3 regions of the Streptomyces sp. NPDC057939 genome follow, and region 3 is predicted to be linked to each of the others. Evidence: riboswitches for the same ligand, from Rfam matches in the RefSeq annotation. Region 3 holds a riboswitch; each other region holds the start of a gene.
What was found. A riboswitch is a leader RNA that binds a small molecule or an ion and turns the genes downstream of it on or off. The one in region 3 is predicted to bind cyclic di-AMP.
Positions count from the first base shown of each region.

Region 1: it holds a riboswitch for cyclic di-AMP, as region 3 does, so the genes downstream of both, ACFVS6_RS26195 (transglycosylase family protein) here and ACFVS6_RS06740 (M23 family metallopeptidase) in region 3, are expected to answer to the same signal.
Region 2: it holds a riboswitch for cyclic di-AMP, as region 3 does, so the genes downstream of both, ACFVS6_RS10135 (peptidoglycan DD-metalloendopeptidase family protein) here and ACFVS6_RS06740 (M23 family metallopeptidase) in region 3, are expected to answer to the same signal.

Region 1 is NZ_JBHVPG010000027.1:42,033-48,478, reverse strand. It holds gene ACFVS6_RS26215 (exopolyphosphatase) at 1-441, opposite strand, end outside; gene ACFVS6_RS26210 (DUF501 domain-containing protein) at 438-1,004, opposite strand; gene ACFVS6_RS26205 (septum formation initiator family protein) at 1,064-1,552, opposite strand; gene eno (phosphopyruvate hydratase) at 1,659-2,945, opposite strand; gene ACFVS6_RS26195 (transglycosylase family protein) at 3,243-3,995, opposite strand; cyclic di-AMP (ydaO/yuaA leader) riboswitch at 3,998-4,168, opposite strand; gene ACFVS6_RS26190 (transglycosylase family protein) at 4,443-5,489, opposite strand; gene ACFVS6_RS26185 (cytochrome P450) at 5,604-6,446, opposite strand, start outside.
Region 2 is NZ_JBHVPG010000006.1:222,071-228,516, reverse strand. It holds gene ACFVS6_RS10155 (1-hydroxy-2-methyl-2-butenyl 4-diphosphate reductase) at 1-215, shown strand, start outside; gene hpnH (adenosyl-hopene transferase HpnH) at 221-1,252, shown strand; gene ACFVS6_RS10145 (aspartate aminotransferase family protein) at 1,249-2,652, shown strand; gene ACFVS6_RS10140 (tyrosine-protein phosphatase) at 2,680-3,501, opposite strand; cyclic di-AMP (ydaO/yuaA leader) riboswitch at 3,820-3,986, shown strand; gene ACFVS6_RS10135 (peptidoglycan DD-metalloendopeptidase family protein) at 3,991-5,031, shown strand; gene ACFVS6_RS10130 (SGNH/GDSL hydrolase family protein) at 5,194-5,979, shown strand; gene ACFVS6_RS10125 (MBL fold metallo-hydrolase) at 6,118-6,446, shown strand, end outside.
Region 3 is NZ_JBHVPG010000004.1:135,902-142,347, reverse strand. It holds gene ACFVS6_RS06755 (GNAT family N-acetyltransferase) at 1-509, opposite strand, end outside; gene ACFVS6_RS06750 (HPr family phosphocarrier protein) at 707-988, shown strand; gene ACFVS6_RS06745 (GntR family transcriptional regulator) at 1,272-1,937, opposite strand; gene ACFVS6_RS06740 (M23 family metallopeptidase) at 2,190-2,999, opposite strand; cyclic di-AMP (ydaO/yuaA leader) riboswitch at 3,012-3,168, opposite strand; gene ACFVS6_RS06735 (M16 family metallopeptidase) at 3,407-4,774, opposite strand; gene ACFVS6_RS06730 (M16 family metallopeptidase) at 4,795-6,144, opposite strand; gene ACFVS6_RS06725 (DNA topoisomerase (ATP-hydrolyzing) subunit A) at 6,399-6,446, shown strand, end outside.

The sequences.
Region 1 (6,446 bases), on a different contig from region 3:
CTCGGTGGAACCCCCGCCGATGTCCACGACCAGGAAGGGTCGCTCCAGCTCACCCGCGCCGGCGAGGTCCTTGGTGGCGCCGGTGAAGGAGAACTCCGCCTCCTGGTCCCCGGAGATCACCTCGGGTTCGACGCCGAGGATGTCGAGGACGCCGCGTACGAAGTCGTCCCGGTTCTCGGCGTCCCGCGAGGCCGAGGTGGCCACGAAGCGGACCCGCTCGGCACCGAGGTCCTTGATCACCGCGGCGTACTCGCGGCAGGCGGCGAAGGTGCGCTCCAGCGCGTCCGGGGCGAGCCGGCCGGTGCGGTCCACGCCCTGGCCGAGCCGGACGATGGTCATGCGGCGGTCCAGCTCGGTCATCACGCCCGTGTCGGGGTCGCAGTCCGCGACGAGCAGGCGGATGGAGTTGGTGCCGCAGTCGATGCCCGCGACCCGCGTCACAGGGACCCCTCGGCCTTCTCCGCGGCGTTCTCCTCGGTCTTCTTCTCCCCGCAGGGGGTGACGCAGGCGCCCTTGGCCCACCATTCGGGCAGCATCGCCAGGGCCTCGTCGCCGAACGGGTTCACGCCGGGGCCCGCGGCCAGGGAGTGGCCGACGAGCACGTGCAGGCACTTGACCCGGTCGGGCATGCCGCCGGCGCTCGGGAAGCCCTGGAGCACGTCGATGGCGTCGCGGCGCCGGATGTAGTCCTCGTGCGCGGCCCGGTAGGCGGCGGCGAGCTCCGGGTCCTCGGCGAGCCGGGCCTGCATCTCCTTCATCACGCCGTTGGCCTCCAGCGTGCCGATCGCGGAGGCCGCGCGCGGGCACGTCAGGTAGTACAGCGTCGGGAAGGGGGTGCCGTCGGGGAGCCGGGGGGCGGTCTCGACGACGTCCGGCTGCCCGCAGGGGCAGCGGTGCGCGATGGCGCGCAGTCCGCGCGGGGGACGGCCGAGCTGCTGCTCGAACGCCTCGATGTCCGCGTCGGTCGGCTCGGTCCGGTCGGTCTGGGGCGGGGGCGTCTGCATGCCTGGAGGAAGTCTCTTCGGTGTCGTGGGTGGTGGGTGCGGGACGGACGGGTACGCGTTCAGTCGCCGGGGCGGTCGGCCTTGTCGACCCCGTCCCAGACGTTGGAGTACCAGGGACGGTCGGAACCGGCCTCCCCGCCGCGGTGGCGCTCCGAGGCCTCGGCCCCGGGGTCGTTCATGATGTAGCCGGTCTCGCCCGGACGCAGGAAGTGCAGGTGCTTGCGCGCCTGCTGCTCCGCGTAGGCCGGGTCCTGCCAGCGGGCCTTCTCGTCACGGAGCTGTTCGAGGCGCTTGTACGCGTCGACCGCCGCCCGTTGCTGGTCCGCGATCTCCGAGCGCTGGGAAACGTACTGGCGCATCGGGTACGCGAGGGCGACGACCAGGGTACAGAGGACGAGGACGAGCAGTGCGGCCCGGCCGGTGAGCCGGCTGCGGCGGACCTGGCGCCGCGACTGCGAGCGGTAGACGTGCGCGGCGGTCCGTTCACCGAGCTGCTTGAGCCTGGTCGCCGTCGAGAAGGTGGAGAACCGGTCCCGGTTCCCGGCCATGGTCCCGCCTCCCCTGAATGCGCGCTACGCAATACGTCCCCGCACACGGTACGGGACCGAGTGCGGGGACGTACGGAGGCCGGCGCCGCGAGGCGCTGATTGGCCCTTAGCCCTTGAAGCGCGGGAAGGCGGAGCGGCCCGCGTACACGGCGGCGTCGTCGAGGATCTCCTCGATGCGCAGCAGCTGGTTGTACTTGGCGACGCGGTCCGAGCGGGCCGGGGCGCCGGTCTTGATCTGGCCGCAGTTCACGGCGACCGCGAGGTCGGCGATGGTGACGTCCTCGGTCTCGCCGGAGCGGTGCGACATCATGCACTTGAAGCCGTTGCGCTGGGCCATCTCGACGGCGTCGAGGGTCTCGGTCAGCGAACCGATCTGGTTCACCTTCACGAGCAGGGCGTTCGCGGAGCCCTCCTCGATGCCGCGGGCCAGGCGCTCCGGGTTGGTGACGAAGAGGTCGTCGCCGACGATCTGGACCTTGGTGCCCAGCTTGTCGGTGAGGGTCTTCCAGCCGGCCCAGTCGTCCTCGTACAGCGGGTCCTCGATGGAGACCATCGGGTACGCGGAGACGAGCTCCTCGTAGTACTCGGTCATCTCGGCGGCCGAGCGGGACTGGCCCTCGAACTCGTACTTGCCGTCCTTGTAGAACTCGGACGCGGCGACGTCGAGCGCGAGCGCGATGTCCTTGCCCGGGACGTAGCCGGCCTGCTTGATGGCCTCGACGATGAGGTCGAGCGCGGCGCGGTTGGACTCCAGGTTCGGGGCGAAGCCGCCCTCGTCACCGAGGCCGGTGGAGAGGCCCTTGGTGTGGAGGACCTTCTTGAGGGTGTGGTAGACCTCGGCACCCCAGCGCAGCGCCTCGGAGAAGGACTCCGCGCCGATCGGGGCGATCATGAACTCCTGGATGTCCACGTTGGAGTCGGCGTGCGACCCACCGTTGAGGATGTTCATCATCGGAACGGGCAGCAGGTGCGCGTTCGGGCCGCCGAGGTAGCGGAAGAGCGGCAGGTCCGAGGCCTCGGACGCGGCGTGCGCGACGGCGAGGGACACGCCGAGGATGGCGTTGGCGCCGAGGGAGCCCTTGTTCTCGGTGGCGTCCAGGTCGAACATGGCCTGGTCGATCAGGCGCTGCTCGGTGGCGTCGTAGCCGACGAGCTCCGGGCCGATCTGCTCGATGACGGCGAGGACGGCCTTCTCGACACCCTTGCCGAAGTAACGGTTGGGGTCACCGTCACGCAGCTCGATGGCCTCGAATGCACCGGTGGAGGCGCCGGACGGAACTGCAGCACGGCCGGTGCTGCCATCGTCGAGGCCCACCTCGACCTCGACCGTGGGGTTGCCTCGGGAGTCCAGGATTTCCCGGGCTACGACGACGTCGATGGACGGCACGAGCATCTCCTTCTGGGATGTGACGCTGGGTGTGCGGTGGCGTGTCAGGCCGTGGGATGGCCTTGCCGCCTAGAGCCTAACCGGCTCCGGGCACTGGGCCCGCCGACCGCCCGGGTCCTGGGACGAAATAGGGGCTGAATGCCCCTCTTCCAGGACATAGGTCTCTTGAAGATTCGGTTTCCGGACCGCCGGGAGCGGGCCGGAACGGTCCCGGAACATGCCGCCGCCCGGCGCGTGGGGGGATACGCGCCGGGCGGTGGGCATGCTGCGGAGACCGCGGGTGATGCGGTGTTATGCCGGAATTCAGCTGAGCTTCAGCTTCTGACCCGGGAAGATCAGGTCGGCGTCCTTGACGGTGTCCTTGTTCAGCTGGAAGAGCTTCTCCCAGCCGCCCTTGACGCCGTTCGCCTGGGCGATGGTGCCCAGGGTGTCGCCGGCCTTGACCACGTAGGAACCGTTGCCGGTGGCCGGGGCCTCGGTCTTGGGGGCCTGCGGCTTGATGGCCGGGGTCTCGACGCGCTCGGAGCGCGAGACGGGGACCTCGGTGCGCTTCGGCTCGGCCTTCGGCGTGCTCGGCTTGGCGGGCGTGGCCGGCTTCGCGGGCTTCGCCGGGGCGGGCTTGGCCGGCTTCGTCTCGGGCTTCGGCTTGGCGGGCGTGGTGGTCGAGCCGCCGCCGTTGTACGCGGAGTTGGACAGGCCCTTGCCGCAGTGCGGCCAGGCGCCCTTGCCCTGGCCCTTGAGGACCTTCTCGGCGATGGCTATCTGCTGGGACTTGCTGGCCTGGTTGGCCGTCGCGGCGTACGCCTTGCCGCCGTACCCGGCCCAGGTGGAGGCCGAGAACTGCAGGCCGCCGTAGTAGCCGTTGCCGGTGTTGATGGCCCAGTTGCCACCGGACTCGCACTGCGCGACCTTGTCCCACTCGGAGACGGTCGCGGCGCTCGCGGTACCGGCGGCCATCAGCGGAGCCGCGACGGCGACACCGGCGACACCGGCGAGCGTGACGATACGGACGGCCTTGGAGCCGCGACGGTGCTTGCCCTTGCCGGAAAGCAGCATGGATTTCTCCTCACCGACGCCTTCGAGGTGAGCTGTCGGGTTCGGGCGGATGAGTTGCCCGGTCACGTGTCGAGCACGTGGCTTAACCCCAAGCCGGTACGCAGCCGTCTCTCAACGGCCTTTCCCGGCGCCTACCTTGGTTCCCCCGCTCCTGCCTTCGGCGCTTGCGCGACGACTGTTCCCCCCGTCCGCCGGCAGGATTCGGCGATGCGGTCGAAGGAGCCCGCGGTGGCGAGCGACTCAGAAGGTAGACAGGTCTCCCCCTGATGTTCAACGCGCGACATCAGGGAGAAACCGGCCTACTTGCCATCCTCAAAAGTACGTTTACGCAGGTGAGGGGCGGGTTTGTGGAAGTTCCGGAATGAGACACGCCAGTTGATCGGAAGAGACGCATGTCTCATTTGCCGATAACGGACATTCAGCTCTTTCCGGATGGTCGAACTGCCCCTATTCCTTGGTTAGATCCAGGTTCTGACCCGGCTTGATGAGGTCGGCGTCCTTCCCGATGAGCTGCTCGTTGGCCGCGTACAGCTCGTTCCAACCACCCTTGAGGCCCTTGGCGTCGGCGATCGCGGTGAGGCTGTCGCCGGCCTTCACGGTGTACGAGGGCTTCGACGCGGCGTCAGAAGCGCCCGGCGCCTCGTCGGCCGCCGGACCGCGGTGCTTGCCCGCTCCGTCGACCACACCGGCGGGCACGGCCGTGGGCGTGGCACCCGGGAGGGGCGGGGTCACGGGGGCCGTCGGGTCCACCGGGGTGGTGGGGGTGCCCGGGACGGTCGGGGTGCCCGGGGCCGTCGGGTCCGCCGGAGTGGTGGGCGCCGTGGTGGGCGGGGTCGTGGTGGGCGGCACGGTCGTCGGCGGGACCGTCGGGTCCGTGGACGGGGCCGGGGAGACGGGGTCGGGCATGACGGGCAGTCCGCTGGTGGGGCCCAGCGGGTAGTCCGGCAGGCCGGTCGGGCCGGTGGAGGGGCCTTCCTGGCCCGGCTGCGGGGTCGGGGCCCCGAAGTCGACGGCGGGCTCGGAGCCGGTGACGGGCACCGAACCCTCGGGCCGGACGGGGGTGGGCGCGACCGGGCCGGCGGGCCGGGGGTCACCCGGGTCCACCGCGGCGGCCGGGCCCTGCTGGGTCAGACCGGCCGAGGCGGCGCACAGCGGCCACGCCTGGGGGCCCTGCGAGGCCAGCACCTTCTCGCCGACGGCTATCTGCTGGGAGCGGCTGGCGAGGTCCGGGCGCTCCGCGTAGGCGAGTCCGCCCGCGTTCCTCCACTGCTCCTGGGTGAACTGGAGCCCCCCGTACTCACCGCTGCCGTAGTTGGCACTCCAACTGCCGTCGCTCTCGCAGTCGGCCACCTTGTCCCACGTGCTCGTGTCGGCCGCACTGGCGTTCGTGGCGGCGAGCAGGGGCAGGGCGAGTGCGGAGCCGGTGACTCCGGCGGTGACGACCAGGGCGGGTACCTGGCGGGGGCGTCTGTGGCGGCCGTTCCCGGAACGCATGAGGCTGCACCTTTCGCATAACGGCGGGGTAACGGCAGAACCTAGCGGCCTTCGAACGATTGTCACAAGTTCGGTAGGTGACTGACGTGTGATCAGACGGCGTCGGAATGCGTCTCAGTTGTTTCGAGGTGTGAAGCGAACCGGAAGGGTGCGCAGGCCACGCATGATGAGTCCGCCGCGCCAGCGCAGGTCCGCGGGAGGAACGGCAAGTTCCAGATCCGGCAGACGCGTCAGCAAAGTCGCGAGCGCCGTCTGCCCTTCGAGCCGGGCGAGCGGAGCGCCGAGGCAGTAGTGGATCCCGTGGCCGTACCCGAGGTGTTGGTTGTCACCGCGGGACAGGTCCAGGGCGTCCGGATCGGCGAACCGCTCGGGGTCGCGGTCGGCCGCCGCGAGGACCACCAGCACCGGGTCGCCGGCCGCGATCTCCTGCCCGCCCAGGGTCAGCGGCACGGTCGCGAACCGCCAGGTCGCCAGCTCCACCGGGCCGTCGTAGCGCAGGAGTTCCTCGACGCCGGTCTCCAGCAGGCCACTCTCGCCGGCCGCGAGGGAGGCCTGGAGGCGCTCGCGCTGTTCCGGGTTCATGAAGAGGGAGTGGACGCCGTTGCCGATGAGGTTCACGGTCGTCTCGAAGCCGGCGAACAGCAGGATGAACGCCATCGCCGTGGCCTCGGCCTCGGTGAGGTGGTCGCCGTGGTCGCTCGCCCGGATCAGGTCGGAGATGAGGTCATTGCCCAGGTCATCCCTTTTGCGGTGGATGAGTTCCCCGAGATAGGTGCGCATCCGCTTGACCGAGCGGGCGACCCCGCCGCGCGGACCGCCGCCGTGGCGGATCATCATCCCGGCCCAGTCGCGGAAGTCGTCCTGGTCCTCGCGCGGTACGCCGAGCATCTCGCAGATGGCGTAGATGGGGAGCGGGAAGGCGAACTCGTGGATGAGGTCGGCCTCCCCCTTCGCGGC
Region 2 (6,446 bases), on a different contig from region 3:
CGGCGGCCACCTTGTGGACCGCCACCCGGGGCGCCCGCACCCCGGCGGGGGAGGGACGCCCCGTTGCGGCCGTCCGGGTGATCGTGGACGCTCCTGAGCACGAGCTCGTCCGCATCGGCACCGTCCGCGGTGGAATATCGGCGTTCCGTGTACTGCGTGCCCTACTGCCCGCGTTCCATGAATGGCACCGTTCTTCGCTGCTCCCCAGGAGGTGAGCCAGATGGCCATGCCACTGCGCCAGTCCATCAGGGTCGGGACCTATCTTCTCGAACAGAAGCTCCGCAAGCGGGAGAAGTTCCCGCTGATCGTGGAACTGGAGCCGCTCTACGCCTGCAACCTGGCCTGCGAGGGGTGCGGGAAGATCCAGCACCCGGCCGGGGTCCTCAAGCAGCGCATGCCGGTGGCCCAAGCCGTCGGCGCCGTGCTGGAGTCCGGCGCCCCCATGGTGTCCATCGCGGGCGGCGAGCCCCTGATGCACCCGCAGATCCACGAGATCGTCCGGCAGCTGGTGGCCAAGCGGAAGTACGTCTTCCTCTGCACCAACGCGATGCTGCTCCGCAAGAAGATCGAGAAGTTCACCCCGTCCCCCTATTTCGCCTTCGCCGTCCACATCGACGGGCTGCGCGAACGGCACGACGAATCGGTGGCCAAGGAAGGCGTCTTCGACGAGGCGGTCGCGGCCATCAAGGAGGCGAAGCGGCGCGGTTTCCGGGTGACGACCAACTCCACCTTCTTCAACACCGACACCCCCCAGACCATCATCGAGGTCCTGAACTACCTCAATGACGACCTCCGGGTCGACGAGATGATGATCTCGCCCGCCTACGCCTACGAAAAGGCCCCTGACCAGGAACACTTCCTGGGCGTCGAACAGACCCGCGAACTCTTCAAGAAGGCCTTCGCGGGCGGGAACCGGCGGCGCTGGCGGCTCAACCACTCGCCGCTCTTCCTCGATTTCCTGGAGGGCAAGGCGGATTTCTCCTGCACCGCCTGGGCCATTCCGAATTACTCCCTCTTCGGCTGGCAGCGCCCCTGCTACCTGATGAGCGACGGCTACGTGCCCACGTACCGCGAGCTGATCGAGGACACCGACTGGAACAAGTACGGCCGCGGCAAGGACCCGCGCTGCGCGAACTGCATGGCGCACTGCGGCTACGAGCCCACCGCCGTCCTCGCCACCATGGGCTCCCTCAAGGAATCCCTGCGAGCGGCCAGGGAGACCATCGGCGGCAACCGGGCCACCTCGTCATGACCGCCGGCCAGGGGGGCGGCCGGGGCTTCGACCTGGCCGCCCTGCTCGCCGAGCGCGGGGACGAACGCTACGAGCTCCACTCCCGCCACCTGAACCACCAACTGCCCCGGATGCTGCACACCATCGGCTTCGACAAGGTCTACGTACGGGCCGAGGGCGCCCACTTCTGGGACGCCGAGGGCAACGACCACCTCGACATGCTGGCCGGCTTCGGGGTCATGGGCCTGGGCCGGCACCACCCCGTCGTCCGCAAGGCCCTGCACGACGTCCTGGACGCCCAGCTCGCCGACCTGACCCGCTTCGACTGCCAGCCGCTACCGGGCCTGCTCGCCGAGAAACTGCTCTCCCACAGCCCCCACCTGGACCGGGTCTTCTTCGGCAACAGCGGCACCGAGGCGGTGGAGACGGCCCTGAAGTTCGCCCGGTACGCCACCGGCCGGCCCAGGATCCTCTACTGCGACCACGCCTTCCACGGGCTCACCACCGGCTCGCTGTCGGTCAACGGCGAAGCCGGCTTCCGGGACGGCTTCGCACCGCTGCTCCCCGACACGCGGATCGCGCTCGGCGACCTGGACGCCCTGGAACGCGAACTACGGCGGGGCGACGTCGCCGCCTTCGTCGTGGAGCCGATCCAGGGCAAGGGCGTGCTCGCCGCGCCCCCCGGATTCCTGCGCGCGGCGCAGGAACTCCTCCACCGGCACAAGGCCCTGCTCATCGCCGACGAGGTGCAGACCGGCCTCGGACGCACCGGCGATTTCTACGCGTACCAGCACGAACCCGGCGTGGAACCGGATCTGGTGTGCGTGGCGAAGGCCCTGTCGGGCGGCTACGTCCCCGTCGGCGCGACCCTGGGCAAGGACTGGATCTTCCAGCGCGTCTACTCGTCCATGGACCGCGTCCTCGTCCACTCGGCGAGCTTCGGCTCCAACGCGCAGGCGATGGCCGCCGGCCTGGCGGTGCTGAGCGTCATGGAGGACGAGGAGGTGACCGCCAACGCCCGCGCCATGGGCGACCTGCTGCGCGGCCGGCTCGCCGCGCTCGTGGACGAGTACGAGCTGCTGCACGAGGTGCGGGGGCGCGGGCTGATGATCGGGATCGAGTTCGGCCGGCCGTCCTCGTTGGGCCTGCGCAGCCGCTGGGCGATGCTCCAGGCCGCCCGCAAGGGCCTGTTCGCCCAGATGGTCGTGGTGCCGCTGCTGCTCAAGCACCGGATCCTCACCCAGGTCTCCGGGGACCACCTGGAGGTCATCAAGCTCATCCCGCCGCTGATCGTCGACGAACGGGACGTGGACCGCTTCGTCGGGGCCTTCCGCGAGGTCATGGACGAGGCGCACGGCGGGGGATCGCTCATGTGGGACTTCGGTCGGACGCTGGTGAAGCAGGCCGTCGGCAACCGCTGACGGCCTGCCGGCCGGGGACCCCGGCCGCTACGGTTCCAGCAGCCGGTCCCGCAGCCGGACCAGGGTCTCGGGCGCGAGTCCGAGACCCTCGGCGAGGTACCGGTCCACCTCGCCCCACTCCTCCTCGATGGTCGCGTACGCCGCTTCCAGGTAGGCGGCGCGGGCCTCGAAGAGCGGCGCCAGCAGCTCCGCCGCCTCGGCCGGACGGGGCTCGACCGCCTCCGTGCCGCGACGCATCCGGTAGCGGCGGTGCGGGGCGTTCGACTCCAGGTAGTCCGCCACGATGGCGTCCCGTTCGACGCCGAGCGCGAGCAGCGTGACGGCGATCGACAGACCGGCCCGGTCCTTGCCCGCGGCGCAGTGCATCAGCGCGGGGACGCTGTCCTCGGCCAGCGCGTGCACGACCCGGCTGTGTTCGGTGGTCCGGGTGCGGATCATCGTGCGGTACGAGGTGGTCATGCGCTCGGCCGCCCGGCCCTCCCCGAGGGCGGTGCGCAGCTGGGCCAGGTCGCCCTCGCGGACCATCTTCCAGAACTCCTTCCCGGCGGCCGGGTCGGACAACGGGATGTTCACGTAGCGCACGCCGGGCAGTTCCACGTCCGGCCCCTCCAGGGCGTGGTCGGCGCGGTTGCGGAAGTCGAAGACCGTGTGCAGGCCGAGCGAGACGAGGAACTCTGTTCCGGTTTCGGTCGCATGCGCCAGATGTCCGCTTCGGAACAGTCGTCCGGACCTGACCCTCCGTCCGTCGACGGTCGGCAGGCCGCCCACGTCACGGAAATTGCGCACTCCCGTCAGCTCCGGTTCCGGTTCGGGCAGCGCCGGAAGGGGTGGGGGTATCCGCTGGGTCACGTGTGGTCCTCCGCATCGTCCTGAGGTGTCCGAATTACGCCGGTTGGGAGCAACTTGCCACGGGGAGAAGCGAGATCGCGCCAGGCTCCGTGAGCCAGATCATACGGTGACCGTCCGTGCCCGCTCGCGAAATCAGAATTCCCACGCCAGGGCGGTTGTTGATGGTCCGGAATGGACACAGGGTGACCGGAATTCCATCGCTCCCCCATACCTGTGATTGCGTCAGGGAATGTGTGGCTTGTTGCCCGTGTACCGACTCGATTACCTTCACGACCGATCCGGGTGGACAGCCTAATCCTGCCGCCGCCCGGGAACCGCACCCGACTATCGACGCGCGCGGCAGGAGCGGGGGAACCAGGTAGGCCGCCGGACCGGAGCTTTCTCCGGGACGGCTAGGGGTGAAGCCGCACGCGTCCTCGACGCGGTCGGCCGGACATCTCCAGTCCGAACCCGACAGCTCACCTCGCAGGCGACGGAGAGGAATTCGCCATGCCCGGTAAGGGTAAGCACCGCCGCCCGAAGTCCAGTTCCATATCCCGCGGTCTCACCGTGGCCGGCACCGGCGGCGCCGCCCTCGCGCTGCCGCTGATCGGAGCCACCGGAGCCCAGGCCGCCACCCCCGCGGCGACCCCCGCCACCGCACCCGCGCAGGCACCGCAGGCCCCGGCGGCTCCCCGGGCCGCCGCCGTCACGCCCACCGCGACGCCCACGGCGCCCGCCGCGGTCTACACGGTGGTGTCCGGCGACTACCTCTCGAAGATCGCCGCCGAGCGGAACCTCACCGGCGGCTGGGAGCAGCTCTACGCCGACAACCGGGACGCCGTCGGCAACGACCCCTCCCTGATCCACCCCGGCCTCAAGCTGACCCTCGGCGCCCCCGGCGCGGCGGCCGAGCCGGCCCCCGCCAAGAAGCAGTCGGCGGCCGGCGCGTCCACCCCGGACTCCGCCCCCAAGTCGGACTCCGGCGCCCGCTCCGACCGCTCCGAGCGGTCCTCCAGCCGCCCTGAGGCGTCCGGCGAGCGTTCCTCCGCCCCGACCGCCGCGCCCAGGAAGGCCGCGCCCGCGCAGAAGCCCGCCGGCTCCGGCCAGGCCGCGCCCTCCACCCCGTCGAGCCCCTCCAAGGCCGGCGGATTCGTGGCCCCGGTCGCCGGCGGAGTCTCCACCGCGTACCGCATGGGCGGCAGCATGTGGTCTTCCGGTTACCACACCGGCGTCGACTTCATGGCGAGCACCGGAACCACCGTCAAGGCCGTCGGCGCGGGCACCGTGGTCTCCGCCGGATGGGGCGGCTCGTACGGCAACGAGGTCGTCATCAAGCACGCGGACGGCAAGTACTCCCAGTACGCGCACCTCTCCTCGCTGTCCGTCTCGGCCGGCCAGAGCGTCACCGGCGGCCAGCGCGTGGGCCTCTCCGGCGCGACCGGGAACGTGACCGGCCCGCACCTCCACTTCGAGATCCGCACGGGTCCGTCCTACGGCTCGGACATCGACCCGCTGGCCTACCTCCGCTCCAAGGGCGCCAGCCTCTGACGGCACCCGCCGTCGGACACGGACACGCGTGAGGCCGGGACCCGAGGGGGGTCCCGGCCTCACGTGTACTTATTCCTTATCCCCCGCGTGGTACAGATCACGGTCCGTCAACCCCTCATTACGTTGGCGTAGGTTGGTTGCGACGGTGAAGGATGTGTTCCCGTGGCAGCGACGACGACGACACTCAAGACCATCGGCTCGTACGCGGCGATCGGGGACAGCTTCACCGAAGGCGTGGGAGACCCGGGACCCGGGGATTCCTATCTCGGCTGGGCGGACCGCCTCGCCGTGCTCCTCGCCGATCAGCGCGACGAACATGACTTCCGGTACGCGAATCTGGCCGTGCGGGGGAAGCTCCTCGACCAGATCGTGGCCGAACAGGTCCCGAGGGCCCGGGCCCTCGCACCGGACCTGGTGACCTTCTGCGCGGGCGGGAACGACATCATCCGCCCCGGCAGCGACCCGGACGACGTGGCGGAACGTTTCGAGGCGGCCGTGGCCGACCTCACGGGCGCCGTGGGCCTCGTGATGATCACCACCGGCTTCGACACCCGGGGCGTACCGGTCCTGAAGCACCTCCGGGGCAAGGTCGCCACGTACAGCGCGCACGTGCGCTCCATCGCCGACCGGTACGACTGCCCGGTGCTCGACCTCTGGTCGCTGCGCTCGGTGCAGGACCGGCGGGCCTGGGACGGCGACCGGCTGCACCTCTCGCCCGAGGGCCACACCCGCGTCGCGCTCCGTGCCGCGCAGGTGCTGGGCTACGGGATCCCGGCCGATCCCGACCAGCCGTGGCCGCCCACGCCGCCGCGCGGATCGGTGGACGTGACCCGCGACAACATCCAGTGGGCCCGGGAGCACCTCGTGCCGTGGATCGGACGCCGGCTGCGGGGCGAGTCCTCCGGCGACCACGTCGCGGCGAAGCGCCCCGACCTGCTGCCCCTGTAGGGCACGCGGGAGCCGGACGAGCACCCGTTCCGCCCGGCGGGTTCCCGCCGGGCGGAATCCTCACGGGCCGGTACGCGTTGGGAAGGGCGTGCATGTACTAGCGTGCCACCTCGAACCGCACCCTCTTGAGGAGGCGCCTTGACCGGCTCCCTTCCCCTGCGTCCCAGGCTGCGCGCCCTGCGCTCCGAAGCCTTCGGGGCGGACCCCTCCGGCGCGCGGCTGGAGCGGATCCAGCGCTCGCCGAACTTCGCGGACGGCGTGTTCCAGAACCCGGTGAAGGGCAGGACCAGGCCCTCCGGGTCGATGACCGAGTTCGCCCGGGTCTACTTCCACAAGGAACAGCGGGTCCGCCGCAGCCCCGCCGCACCGATCCCGGTCCATCCGACCACCCTGGCCGACCTGGCGAAGCCGCCGGTCAGCGGCCTGCGGGTGACCTGGATGGGCCATTCCAGCGTGCTCGTGGAGAT
Region 3 (6,446 bases):
CGCTTCTGCTGGTAGCCGACGTCCGTGAACACTTTGATCATCTTGTTGTTGGCGGGCAGCACTTCGGCGGCGAACCGGCGGATGCCCCGCTCCCGGGCCACGGCGCCGATGTGTTCCAGGAGCGCGGAGGCGACGCCGCGGCCCTGGTGGGCGTCCTGGACGAGGAAGGCGACCTCGGCCTCGTCGGCCGGGGCGGAGGCGGGCCGGCCGTCCGGGCCGATCCGGTCGAAGCGGACCGTGCCGATGAACTCCCCGCCGATGGTCGCCGCGAGGCCGACGCGGTCCACGTAGTCGTGGTGCGTGAAGCGGTGCACGTCGCGGGCGGACAGGCGCGGGTAGGGCGCGAAGAAGCGGTAGTACTTCGACTCGTCGGAGACCTGTTCGTAGAAGCTGGTGAGCCGTCCCGCGTCCTCGGTGGTGATGGGGCGGATGCGGGCGGTGCCGCCGTCGCGCAGCACGACGTCCGCTTCCCAGTGGGCCGGGTACGAGTGGTCCGACACGGTCGTCATGGGGTCACCCTAAGGGGCGGACGGGCGGTGCGGACCGGCCTGGACGCGAGCGCGCGCCGAACGCGGCAGTCCGGGGCGAACCGGTGCAAGCTGGGGAGGGTCGAACGGCGGTGGATCAGGGCCGAAGGTCGGTCCGAGCATTCGGGGTGCCGTGAGAGACTGGTCTAGACAACCGTAAGAACCTGAAGGGCATCACCATGGCAGAGCGCCGCGTCAACGTCGGCTGGGCCGAGGGCCTGCACGCTCGTCCCGCCTCGATCTTCGTCCGGGCGACGACCGCTTCCGGCGTCCCGGTGACCATCGCGAAGGCGGGCGGCGACCCCGTCAACGCCGCTTCCATGCTGGCGGTCCTGGGCCTGGGCGCCCAGGGCGGCGAGGAGATCGTTCTCGCTTCCGAGGCCGAGGGCGCGGACGCCGCCCTGGACCGCCTCGCGAAGCTGGTCGCCGAGGGCCTCGAGGAGCTCCCGGAGACCGTCTGACCCTTCGGGTCCGGTTACCCCTCACGAGCGGCGGAGCCGCAGCCCCCGGCGATCCCGGGGACTGCGGCTCTTCCGTTTTTCGGCTGCGCGGTTCGATGGCCGCACCGTACCGCGGCTCCACGGAATTGCGACACCCGACCTCACGCCCAATTTCCGGCGGAAATTCGATGCCCGGAAATAGCGGGCGCCGCGAAGAACGCGGAAAACACGGAATGAAAGGACGACACCCCGGACCGGCCCTCGCGACGTGCGAATGTCCGGCCACCTTTGTATACGGCGCGTGTTAATGCCGGGCGCTCGACATGTTTACGGCAGGTTGCGGAGTCCTCACCCGCGGCCGGTGCGCCTCGGTCGCGCGCGCCGCGTGCTGCGCGGTCAACGCCCGGGCCCGATCGGCGTCCCCGCGCGCCACCGCGTCCACGATGCCGCCGTGCTCGGCCCAGGACTCGGCGGGGCGTACGGGGGCCTCCACCGCGTACATCCAGGCGATCTTGCGCCGGGTCTGGGTCAGCAGCGCGATCAGGCCCGGACTACCGGACGCCTGGGCCAGCGTCTCGTGGAACCAGGCCCCGAGGTCGCGCAGGTCCTCCCCCTGACCCCTGCGGGCCCGCTCCTGCCCGAGCCGGACCAGCCCGCGCAGCACCTTCAAGTGGCCCTCCGTGCGCCTGTGGGCCGCCCTGGAGGCCGCCAGGGGCTCCAGGAGCATCCGTAGCTCCAGGAGGTCGGCCGCCTCCTGTTCGGTGGGCTCGGCCACGCAGGCGCCCGCGTGGCGGCGCGTGGTGACGAACCCCTCGGACTCCAGGGTGCGCAGCGCCTCGCGGACCGGGACGCGGGAGACCCCGTAGCGGCGGGCGAGGACCTCCTCGGTGAGTCGGCCGCCCGGCCCGAAGAAGCCGGAGACGATATCGTCGCGGATCGCTGTGCACACCGCGTGCGCGGGAATACGCAAGACCGGACCTCCGCTTGAATTCGGTTGCCGGCGCCGTCGCCGGAATCGTGACCGTGTCGCGACTCTATTGCAACACGCGAATATTTCCGAGGACGGCCGGAAATCCGAAACATTCCACGGATCCGGGGAGGGAACCCGGCCGGGAACGCGGGGCGGGGACACGGGCGCGGCCCTGGGCGCCGAAAACGCGGACGACCCCGGCTCGGTGAGCCGGGGTCGTCCGTGAAGACCGGTGGTGCGGTGCCGCTCGGGTCAGAGGTTCACACCGTGCGAGCGCAGGTACGCCAGCGGGTTGATGTCCGAGCCGTACTGGGCACTGGTGCGCGCCTCGAAGTGCAGGTGCACGCCGCTGGAGTTGCCGGTGGTGCCGGCGAGGCCGATCTGCTGGCCCGGGGCGACCTGCTGGCCGGCGGAGACGCTCAGCGAGTCCATGTGGCCGTACTGCGTGTAGGTGCCGTCGCTGTGCTTGATGATCACGTTGTTGCCGTACGCGCCGCCCCAGCCGGCCTCGACGACCGTGCCGGCGCCGACCGCGCGGACCGAGGTGCCGAGGGAGGCGTGGAAGTCGATGCCCGTGTGGCTGCCGGAGGACCACATGGCGCCGCCCGCACCGTAGGAGGTGCTGACGTAGGAACCCGCGATGGGCGAGACGTAGGTGTTGAGGCGCTTGCGCTCCTCCTCGCGGGCGACGCGCTCGGCGGTCTCCCGCTCGGACTTCGCCTTGGCCTCGGCGGCCTCGGCGACGCGCTTGGCCTCGGCGGCACGCTGCTTGGCGTCGGCCTCGGCCTGGGCCTGGGCGGTGACGGCGTCGGCGGCGCGCTGCTGCAGGTCGGCCTGGGCCACGATGTCGCCCTGGAGGTCGTTGGCGACGACGACCGGGTTCTGGCCGGTGTCCTCCATGGAGGGGCCCGAGTTGTCCGCCGCGAAGGCCGGGGCCGCGATGGTGCCGACCACGCCCGTGGTGGCGAGGGCGGCTATACCGGCGTAGCCGGCGGTCTTGCGGCTCAGACGGCTGGAGCCGCGGTGCTTGCCGGAGCCGGTGGGACGACTGCCAAACGCCATGAAGGGGGTGATCCTTTCCTTCCCTCTCGCCTACCGGGTTAGCTGACGGGTTCGGAGCAGGAAGGTCTCCTACGGACCTCCTCTTGCGAGGCGGTCCGATTCACCCCAGGGACTGTGGGTCCCCGGCTCCCCAGGCTCGCGCCTGACGGGGACTCGGCGATCACTGTTCGGTGCCGCGGATGCGGCGGGCACAACTGACGAACAGCAGGGCCGACGCTAGGCGGATCATCAGTGGATCGCCAAACACACGAGCGCTTTTGTTGCGTACGCCACACCGCATACGAGCAACCAAACCACTAAACGGACAAAAGGGGCTCTGACGGATAATCCATCAGAGCCCCTCGGGAAACGGTCGGTTACCGGTGGAGCGGCGGTCTCCCGCCGCTCGATCCCCGGTCAACCACCGGTCAGTTGGTGACGACCGTTACGGCGCCGATTCCCAGTGCCCGTACGGGCTCCTCGATCTGAGCCGCGTCGCCCACGAGCACCGTCACCAGACGGTCCACCGGGAAGGCGCGCACGACCGCCGAAGTCGCCTCCGCCGTACCGGTTTCCGCCAGCCGCGCGTACAACCGCGCCTGGTAGTCGTCCGGCAGCTCCTGCTCGACCTGGTCGGCCAGCGTGCCCGCCACGGAGGACGCCGTCTCGAACTTCAGCGGGGCCACGCCCACCAGGTTCTGCACCGCCACATCCCGCTCGGCGTCGGTCAGTCCGCCCTCCGCGAGGGTGCGCAGCACCTTCCAGAGGTCCTCCAACGCCGGGCCGGTGTTCGGGGTGTCCACCGAGCCGCTGATGGCGAGCATCGAGGCGCCCTTGCCGTCGGCGGTGGAACGCAGGACCTGGCCGAAGGCGCGCACGCCGTACGTGTACCCCTTCTCCTCGCGCAGCACCTTGTCCAGGCGCGAGGTGAGCGTGCCGCCGAGGCAGTACGTACCGAGCACCTGCGGGGCCCACACGAGGTCGTGGCGGTCCGCGCCGATCCGGCCGATGAGCAACTGCGTCTGGACCGCGCCGGGCCGGTCGACGATGACCACCCGGCCCGTGTCGTCGGCCGTCACCGGGGGCACCGGGCGGGGCTCGGCCGTGTTGCCGGTCCAACTGCCCAGGGTGTCGGCCAGGACGGCGTCCAGGTCGATCCCGGTCAGGTCGCCGACGACCACCGCGGTGGCGGTGGCGGGGCGCACGTGGGCCTCGTAGAAGGCACGGACGGCCGCGGAGTCGATGCGGGCCACCGTCTCCTCGGTGCCCTGGCGCGGCCGGGACATGCGCAGGGAGGCCGGGAAGAGCTCCTTGGAGAGCTGCTTGGCCGCGCGGCGCTGCGGGTTGGCGAGCTCGTGCGGGATCTCGTCGAGCCGGTTGCGCACCAGCCGGTCGATCTCGTCCGCGGCGAAGGCGGGCGCGCGCAGCGCCTCGGCGAGCAGGCCCATCGCCTTCTGCAGGCGGGAGGCCGGAACCTCCAGGGAGACCCGCAGGCCGGGGTGGTCGGCGTGCGCGTCGAGCGTGGCGCCGCAGCGCTCCAGCTCGGCGGCGAACTCCTCCGCGGAATGCTTGTCGGTGCCCTCCGACAGGGCGCGGGCCATGATCGTGGCCACCCCGTCGAGGCCCTCGGGCTCCGCGTCCAGCGGGGCCACGAGGTTGACCTCGACCGCGACCACCTGCTGGCCGGGGCGGTGGCAGCGCAGCACGGTCAGCCCGTTGGGCAGCGCGCCGCGCTCGGGGGCCGGGAAGGCCCACGGGGTGGCGGCGCCGGGCTGCGGCTGCGGGTGGAAGGTCATCGTGACGGCTGCGGTGTCGCTCACTGCTCCGCCCCTTCGTTCTCGTCGGTCACGTCGTCGTCGGCGTCGGACACGGCCAGCGGTTCGTAGACCAGGACCGCCCGGTTGTCGGGGCGCAGTCGGGCCGCGGCCACGGCCTGCACCTCCTCGGCGGTGACGTCCAGGACGCGCTTGACGGCGGTCAGCGCCAGCTGCGGGTCACCGAACAGCACCGCGAACCGGCACAGTTCGTCGGCCCGGCCGGCCACCGTGCTCAGCCGGTCCAGCCATTCGCGCTCCAGCTGCGCCTGGGCGCGCTCCATCTCCTCTGCCGTGGGGCCCTCGGCGGCGAACCGCGCGAGCTCCTCGTCGACGGCGGCCTCGATGGCGGGCACCTCGACACCGCTGGAGGTCTTGACGTCCAGCCAGCCCAGCGAGGGCGCGCCGGCCAGGCGCAGCAGGCCGAAGCCGGCGGCGACGGCGCTCTGGTCGCGGCGTACCAGCCGGTTGTGCAGGCGGGAGGACTCCCCGCCGCCCAGCACGGTCAGCGCCACGTCGGCGGCGTCGCACTCGCGGGTGCCGTCGTGCGGGAGCCGGTAGGCGGCCATCAGCGCGCGCGCCGGGACCTCCTCGACGATCTCCTCGCGGAGCTGTCCGCCCATGACCTCGGGCAACGAGCCGTCACGCGGCGGCTGCTTGCCGTCGTGCGACGGAATGCTGCCGAAGTACTTCTCGACCCAGGCGAGGGTGCGCTCGGGGTCGATGTCGCCGACCACCGACAGCACGGCGTTGTTGGGCGCGTAATAGGTACGGAAGAACTCGCGCGCGTCCTCCAGGGACGCGGCGTCCAGGTCGGCCATCGAGCCGATCGGGGTGTGGTGGTACGGGTGGCCCTCGGGGTACGCCAGGGCCGTCAGCTTCTCGAACGCGGTCCCGTAGGGGACGTTGTCGTAGCGCTGGCGGCGCTCGTTCTTGACGACGTCGCGCTGGTTCTCCATGGACTCGTCGTCCAGGGCGGCCAGCAGCGAGCCCATCCGGTCCGCCTCCAGCCACAGCGCGAGTTCCAGCTGGTGGGCCGGCATCGTCTCGAAGTAGTTGGTGCGCTCGAAGCTGGTGGTCCCGTTCAGGGAGCCTCCGGCGCCCTGAACGAGCTCGAAGTGTCCGTTGCCCGGTACGCTCGCCGAACCCTGGAACATCAGGTGCTCGAAAAGGTGAGCCAGGCCGGTCCGCCCCTTGACTTCGTGGCGCGAGCCGACGTCGTACCAGAGGCAGACGGCGGCGACCGGGGTGAGGTGGTCCTCGGACAGCACCACGCGCAGGCCGTTGGCCAGCCGGTGCTCGGTCGCTGTCAGGCCGCCGGAGCCGGCCTGAGCTGTGGCCGTGTGACCCATGGGCATGTGGTCCCTTCGATCGCGATGCAGAGATTTCTGTCAGACCTGCCACTGTATGCAAGCGCGTCGGCCCCCGGAGAAGTTCCCGGGTGCCGCCCGCGGACTCCGTCCGGGGGACCCCCGGGGTCGGAGTCGGCATTGTCGGCGCCCCGGGCCACAATGGTCCGCGTCGCCCCTGCCGGACCGCCCGGCCGGAACCCGTACGTCCACGTACACCCCGTACACCCGATTCTTGGTTAAGGAGCCGCGCAGCGATGGCCCGCCGCAGCACGAAGACCCCGCCGCCGGAGGATTTCGAGGAG